DNA from 3 places in the Pseudogracilibacillus amylolyticus genome. Region 2 is predicted to be linked to each of the others. Evidence: riboswitches for the same ligand, from Rfam matches in the RefSeq annotation. Region 2 holds a riboswitch; each other region holds the start of a gene.

What was found. A riboswitch is a leader RNA that binds a small molecule or an ion and turns the genes downstream of it on or off. The one in region 2 is predicted to bind S-adenosylmethionine.
Region 1: it holds a riboswitch for S-adenosylmethionine, as region 2 does, so the genes downstream of both, ACPYKA_RS17470 (5-methyltetrahydropteroyltriglutamate--homocysteine S-methyltransferase) here and ACPYKA_RS14825 (5-methyltetrahydropteroyltriglutamate--homocysteine S-methyltransferase) in region 2, are expected to answer to the same signal.
Region 3: it holds a riboswitch for S-adenosylmethionine, as region 2 does, so the genes downstream of both, ACPYKA_RS05040 (methionine ABC transporter ATP-binding protein) here and ACPYKA_RS14825 (5-methyltetrahydropteroyltriglutamate--homocysteine S-methyltransferase) in region 2, are expected to answer to the same signal.

What each region holds. Positions count from the first base shown of each region.
Region 1 is NZ_JBPPZG010000212.1:3,089-5,356, reverse strand. It holds gene ACPYKA_RS17475 (2,3-butanediol dehydrogenase) at 1-556, opposite strand, end outside; SAM riboswitch class I at 822-921, shown strand; gene ACPYKA_RS17470 (5-methyltetrahydropteroyltriglutamate--homocysteine S-methyltransferase) at 1,117-2,238, shown strand.
Region 2 is NZ_JBPPZG010000147.1:6,512-8,779, forward strand. It holds gene ACPYKA_RS14825 (5-methyltetrahydropteroyltriglutamate--homocysteine S-methyltransferase) at 83-1,192, opposite strand; SAM riboswitch class I at 1,353-1,456, opposite strand; gene ACPYKA_RS14830 (MFS transporter) at 1,660-2,268, shown strand, end outside.
Region 3 is NZ_JBPPZG010000027.1:18,678-20,945, reverse strand. It holds gene gcvH (glycine cleavage system protein GcvH) at 1-369, shown strand, start outside; gene ACPYKA_RS05050 (toprim domain-containing protein) at 465-824, shown strand; gene ACPYKA_RS05045 (thioredoxin family protein) at 842-1,159, shown strand; SAM riboswitch class I at 1,234-1,348, shown strand; gene ACPYKA_RS05040 (methionine ABC transporter ATP-binding protein) at 1,504-2,268, shown strand, end outside.

The DNA.
Region 1 (2,268 bases), on a different contig from region 2:
ATAAACCAATTGGGCCTGCACCAGTAACCAAAACATTATCGCCAGGTTTTACTCCTGCTAAATCTACAGCTCTATGCGTTACTGCTGTCGGCTCTACAAGTGCCGCTTGCTCCAAAGTCATATTGTCTGGAATACGATGGCAGTATTGTTCATCTAGCACACAGTATTCCGCAAACCCGCCATCATCCGCAAGGCCAATAAATGCCGCATTACTATTTCTGCATAGATGATAGTTACCTTCACGACATTCTTTACATTCCCCGCAACGAATATTCGGTTCAATACAAACTCGATCGCCTACGCTTAAAGATGTTACGTCACTTCCAACCTCCGTAACTGTCCCACTAAATTCATGGCCCAATGTAAGTGGAGCTTGTCTTTTGGTTAATGGATGTTCTTCTGTAGGAATGCCAATGAAATGTGAATATGCATGCAAATCAGAACCGCAAATACCTGTCCAAGCAACTTCTACTTTAACATCCTTTGTGCCTACTTCTTTAATCTCTACATCTTCCACTCGCACGTCTTTTTCAGCATAAATTCTTGCTGCTTTCATCAGACTCACTCTCCTGCTGTTTAATTAGATTCATTTACAAAAGCCAGAGTTTCACATCTCTTGGATACGTAATTCTCTTATAGTTCTATTTACCCAACAATCTAGGATAATTGGTATATTCCACTCTGTCTATGAGTCTATTATACTACTCTCTTTTTTTAAGACATACTTTCTTGACCATTAAAGAAACTTAATCGCCCCCCGACCATTGACATTCAATGAATATACAGGTAATTTAATAATAATAATAACTGAATTTATAATTTTCTTATTTAGAGAGATGGAGGGACTGGCCCTAAGATATCTCAGCAACAGACATTTTTGTACTGTGCTAATTCCAGTAGCGTGAGGCTTGAAGATAAGAAGAGTAATTATCTCTGATACGAATCTCTTCTTTATTTAAGAGGGGATTTTTTTGGCAGGTAGGAAAGTATAAAATCTTTCCCGTCTGCATAAGTGCAACTAAGCCATCCGCCCAAAGGCTTGGCGGATGCCAAGTTTTCTAATACCCTAAAAAGCAAAACAAACAGAATAAATTCATTTTAGAGGGGTTGTACAAATTGATTAATTCCACTATTAAAGCGCCATTTAAAGCAGACCATGTAGGAAGCTTTTTGCGTCCACAAGCACTTAAAGATGCAAGGGCACAATATCAGGAAGGCCAAATAACGAAGGAAGAATTACGTTCCATAGAAGATATGGAGATTGCTAAAATTGTTGAAAAGCAAAAGGAAATAGGTCTGACGACAGTTACGGATGGCGAGTTTAGGAGAAGATGGTGGCACTTAGATTTCATAAGAGCCATTGAAGGGATTCGTGTTTATGAAATAGACATACAAGGCGCATTTAATGGAGTGATGAAAAAAGCAGAAGCATATACCGTTGATTCGAAATTAAAATTCCCGAAAAGCCATCCATTTTTAGAGGATTTCGCGTATTTGAAAAGGATAGCCGGTGACCATGTTGCCAAAATTACAATCCCCGGGCCTAATATGATTTTCTATTCAGGTGTAGTTGGAAGTGAGCCTTATTTAAGTAACCCTTCCTATCCTTCACTCGATGATGCGGCTAAAGATATTGTTAACGTATATCAAGATGCCATTCAGGCTTTTTATGAAGTGGGATGTCGCTATTTACAATTAGATGATACAAGCTGGGGTGCACTATTCAGTGATGCTTTCCGAGATAAGATAAAAGCACAAGGATTCGATCCAGATGAACTGGTGAAGAAATTTGCCGATATTACCGTTGAGGCTCTAGCAAACAAACCGGAAGATATGGCAATTACTATTCATATTTGTCGTGGGAATTTTAAATCCTCTTGGTTATATCAAGGCGGGTATGAACCAATAGCAAAAGAATTATTTTCCCGTGTTAATGTAGATGCCTTTTTCTTAGAGTATGATAGTGAGCGATCTGGAGATTTTTCACCATTACGATTCATTAAAGATCAACATGTTGTATTAGGGCTAATCACATCTAAGACTCCTGAACTCGAAGATGAAAATGAAATCAAAAGTAGAATAGAAGAAGCAACGAAATATGTAGATATTAATCAACTTTGTTTGAGCCCACAATGTGGTTTTGCCTCTACGGAAGAAGGAAACACCCTAACAGAAGAAGAACAATGGAATAAACTACGCCATGTTGTTCAAATTGCTAAAGAGGTTTGGGGAGAATAGACTTGTACATAAAAACTATAAAAATAGTTT
Region 2 (2,268 bases):
TTATTTGATTAACCACTGAATTACTAGATGATTTCGCTGAATCAATTCAGCGTATTGATATTATCCAAGGTGGTAGGAAAAATTAATACCCTAATTCCTCTTTTGCAATGTCTACAATGAATTTTAGTTTTTCCCATTGTTCTTCTTCTGTCAATTTATTTCCATGATGTGTTGATGCGAATCCACATTGTGGACTAATGCAAATTTGCTCTTTTGGGATGTACTGTGTTGCTTCTTTAATCCGTGCTTTAATATTTTCCTCATCTTCTAATTGACCTGATTTGGATGTAAATAAACCAAGGACAACTTGTGCTCCTCCGTTTGGAATAAATTCAAGTGGCTTAAAATCTCCTGAGCGATCATCGTCGTATTCAAGGAAAAAACCGTCCACTTTCTCTTTAGCAAATAGCGTTGGTGCAATTATGCCATAGCTACCTTCAAAGGCCCAGTTCGATCTGTAGTTCCCACGGCAAAGGTGAGTCGTTACATAAAGATCTTCTGGCTTTCCTTCGAGCACCCCATTTACTACTTTTAACGCCAATTCAATCAATTTCTCTCTGGAGTACTTGCCATCATTAAATGGAATGTCTGGGGAAGATAGTCCCGCAATATATACATCATCAAACTGAAGGTAACGTACGCCCGCATCATAAAATGCTTTTAATGCATCACGATACGTCTGAATAATGTCCTCTGCATATTCTTCAACATCAGGATAAATATCTTCATTCCGAATCCCTACATTAAAAAGTTGGTTCGGACTTGGGATCGTCTGCTTAGCAACTGCACGACCGTCAACAATTTCTTTGAATACAATAAAATCTTTAACATGTGGGTGATCTGAATTAAATGAAATTTTTCCAGTATTTCGTACGTTATACTTTTCTGTTTCTTCATTTCCGTGAAAAATATAGCCAGTTTCTGGTACATACCCTTCTATCCCATTTAAATGCTCAAGAAAATCAGTGTGCCAAAATCTACGTCTAAACTCTCCGTCCGTTACTGCAGACAAGCCTATTTCAATTTGTTTATCGACAATGCGTTTAATTTCTTTTGTTTCAATATCATATAACTGTTTTGCTGAAATTTTTCCTTCTCGAAAATCCTTTCTCGCTTGATGGATACTTTCTGGTCTTAATAAACTCCCAACATGATCTGCTTTAAATGGTGCTTTCGTTACTGTAATTGTCATAAAACATTTTCCTCTCCGTTTTCGTATTTAGTCTGTTTTTAAGGCATTGCGATATCGTTTTTTATCATTCCCCCGATTTCATTGGACTTTTCGGGGTTATTAACATCAAAAAACCCCTTCTTGAATCAAGAAGAGGTTAACACACGATAGTCTCTCGCTCTCCTTATCTTCAAGCATAAATGCTTCTGGAATTGGCACAGTACTTATAAAAAGTCTGTTGCCGAGGCTTCAAAGGGCCAGTCCCTCCACCTCTCTGGATAAGAAATTAAAACTATTTAACTGTGGTTTATAAGATATCGTGGTTTAGCATAAATGTCAAGAAAAATATACGAACCTTATATAAGTATATCTTCCTTCTTTGAAATATTATTTTTGGCAAGATACAATTAAAGAAGAGACAAAACTTTAATTTACTAGGAAGTACTAACTAATCTCTAAATAATTTAAACAGAAGGGATGCACAGTTTATGCATTTTCTTTTATATTTACTTGTTTTTATATCTTTTACAGACCTTTTTGCCCAATTGCCAATAACAAGCACTTATGCACAGAGCTTAGGTGCAGCAACCGGGTTCATCGGTTTTATCGTTGGAGCATATTCATTAACGAATCTATTTAGCAACGTGTTTGCTGGACATTTTGTTGATAATAAAGGGCCTAAAAAAGTCATGATTGTAGGGTTTTTACTAAATGGAATCATTTTATTTTTATATTCTGTCGTTACCTCTCCTGTCCAGCTCCTATTTGCCCGTTTTTTAAACGGGGTTACTGCAGGTGTTATTACTCCAGCAGCTTTTACTTATATAACTTTATATAATAAGGACAAAAAAAGTGGAAAAACAATGGCCTATGCAGGTGCGGCGGTAGGTTTGGCAGCGATCAGCGGGCCTGCCTTTAGTGGAATTATTTCATCTAAGGCTGGCCCGGAAATAGTTTTCGTGACACTTGCTGTCCTCATGATTTTAGGTGGTTTATTAACGTTACTATTAAAACCGCTTCATAAAGAGCAAAAAGCTGCAGAAAAAAAGGACTCATCATTAATCGATTACTTTCCTCTATTTAAAAATAAAGGATTA
Region 3 (2,268 bases), on a different contig from region 2:
ACAGATTTACTTTATTCGAAGGAGCATGAATGGGTTAGAAGAGAAGGAAGCGATGTTAGAATTGGAATTACTGACTTTGCTCAAGATGAATTAGGTGATATCGTTTTTGTTGAACTTCCAGAGGTGGGCGATACAATTGAAGTGAATGAGCCGTTTGGAAGTGTTGAGTCTGTAAAAACAGTTTCAGAATTGTATGCACCAATAAGCGGGACAGTTGTAGAAGTTAATGAAGGTTTGGAAGATAATCCAGAGTATGTTAATGAATCTCCTTATGAACAAGCTTGGATGATTGTTGTTGAACCGTCCGATGATGAAGAACTAGAAGACCTGCTTTCCTCTGAAGAATATAATGCCTATATTTCTAAATAGGAATAATATTACTTGCACCCTACCATAAGGGTGCATGTAGTTTTTAGAGGCTTCTGGCTTTCAATGATGGCTACCTTGAAATTGGGGGAGAAGCATTGGGTATTTTAAATGATAAGAAAGTTATTATCGTAGAAGGTTTATCCGATAAGATACATGTTCAGAAAATAATCAGAGAGGAAATCGATATCATTTGTACACACGGAACATTTGGTGTGGAAAAGTTTGATGAAATGTTAGATGAATTTGATCTAGATAATCGTGACGTATATATTTTTGTTGATGCAGATGAACCTGGAATAAGGTTAAGGAAGCAATTAACTGCTGAACTACCCAATTCCATTCAAATGTATATTCCGGATGATTATCAACAAGTTGAACTAACTCCTTTGAATATTATTGCTCATGAATTGGTAAAACATAATTTTAAAATAGATCCATTGTATTTGATGTTATAAGGAAATTGGTGATTCTTTTGCAAGAAATAACCGCAGAACAATTAGAACAAAAAAGTGACTATTTATTATACATTCATACCCCTTTTTGTGGAACATGTCATGTAGCGCGTTCATTTTTAGAAAAAATCGAAAAGACACATCAGCAAGATATTTTTTATGAGATGAACGCATCATTGTACCCAGAATTTATGCAGAAATATAAGGTGGAAAGTGTACCTTGCTTGTTCGTTATGAAGGACGATAAAGTTAAAGAAAAAGTGTATACATTCTTTTCCGTTGCAAATATATATCATTATGTATGGACATATGCACCAGAGCTCTTTCGACAAGATTAAACGTATTACTTGACATAAAAACAGATATAATGCTATATTGTTTATTGTTATCAATAAAAAGGAATACATCTTAACTCTTATGAAGAGCGATGGAGGGACTGGCCCTATGAATTCGCGGCAACCTTCAATTTTACTTCCAAAATTGAAAGGTGCTAAATCCTGCAAAGCAGATGCTTTGATAGATGAGAGAACGTGAAGATAGATTGTTAAGTCTTTCTGTTCTCTTACAGGAAGACTTTTTTAATTGTATCTGAAAGAGTAAACAGGATGGCATTAGAGTATGAATCTAATGTTATGCGAATTTCATAGTTTCCCAAACCAACGATGTTAAAGGAGGGCAAATCATGATATCGATACAAAATTTAAAGAAAGTTTTTACATTAGATAAAAGCCCGATTACAGCAGTAGATTCCTTATCACTAGAAATTAAAGAAGGCGAAATCTTTGGGGTAATAGGGTATAGTGGTGCAGGGAAAAGTACATTAGTACGGCTACTAAATCGTTTGGAAGAGCCTTCGGATGGATCCGTTATTATTGATGGAAAAGAAATGACTAAACTAAAAGGCAAAAATTTAAGACAAGCTCGACAAGAAATCGGGATGATTTTTCAACATTTTAATCTTTTATGGTCACGAACGACGGAGGAAAATATTGCTTTTCCACTAGAAATAGCAGGTGTTCCAAAAACAGAACAGACAAAGAAGGTTCAAGAGCTGATCGATTTGGTCGGGCTAACCGGAAGAGAAAAAGCCTATCCTTCCCAACTAAGCGGAGGACAAAAACAACGTGTAGGAATCGCGCGTGCGCTTGCTAACGATCCGAAAGTTCTCCTCTGCGACGAAGCTACATCAGCACTTGATCCCGAAACTACTAATTCAATTCTTGATTTGCTAGTTGATATAAATAAAAAACTTGGCCTCACGATTATTTTAATTACCCATGAAATGCATGTGATTCGGAAAATATGTGATCGGGTTGCAGTTATGGAGAAAGGGAAGATCGTAGAAACTGGTAATGTTCTAGATGTGTTCTCGAACCCAGAACAACCTGTTACGAAAAAATTTGTCGAACAAGTAATGGCAAATCCAGACGTAGAAGAAAGTGTTGCG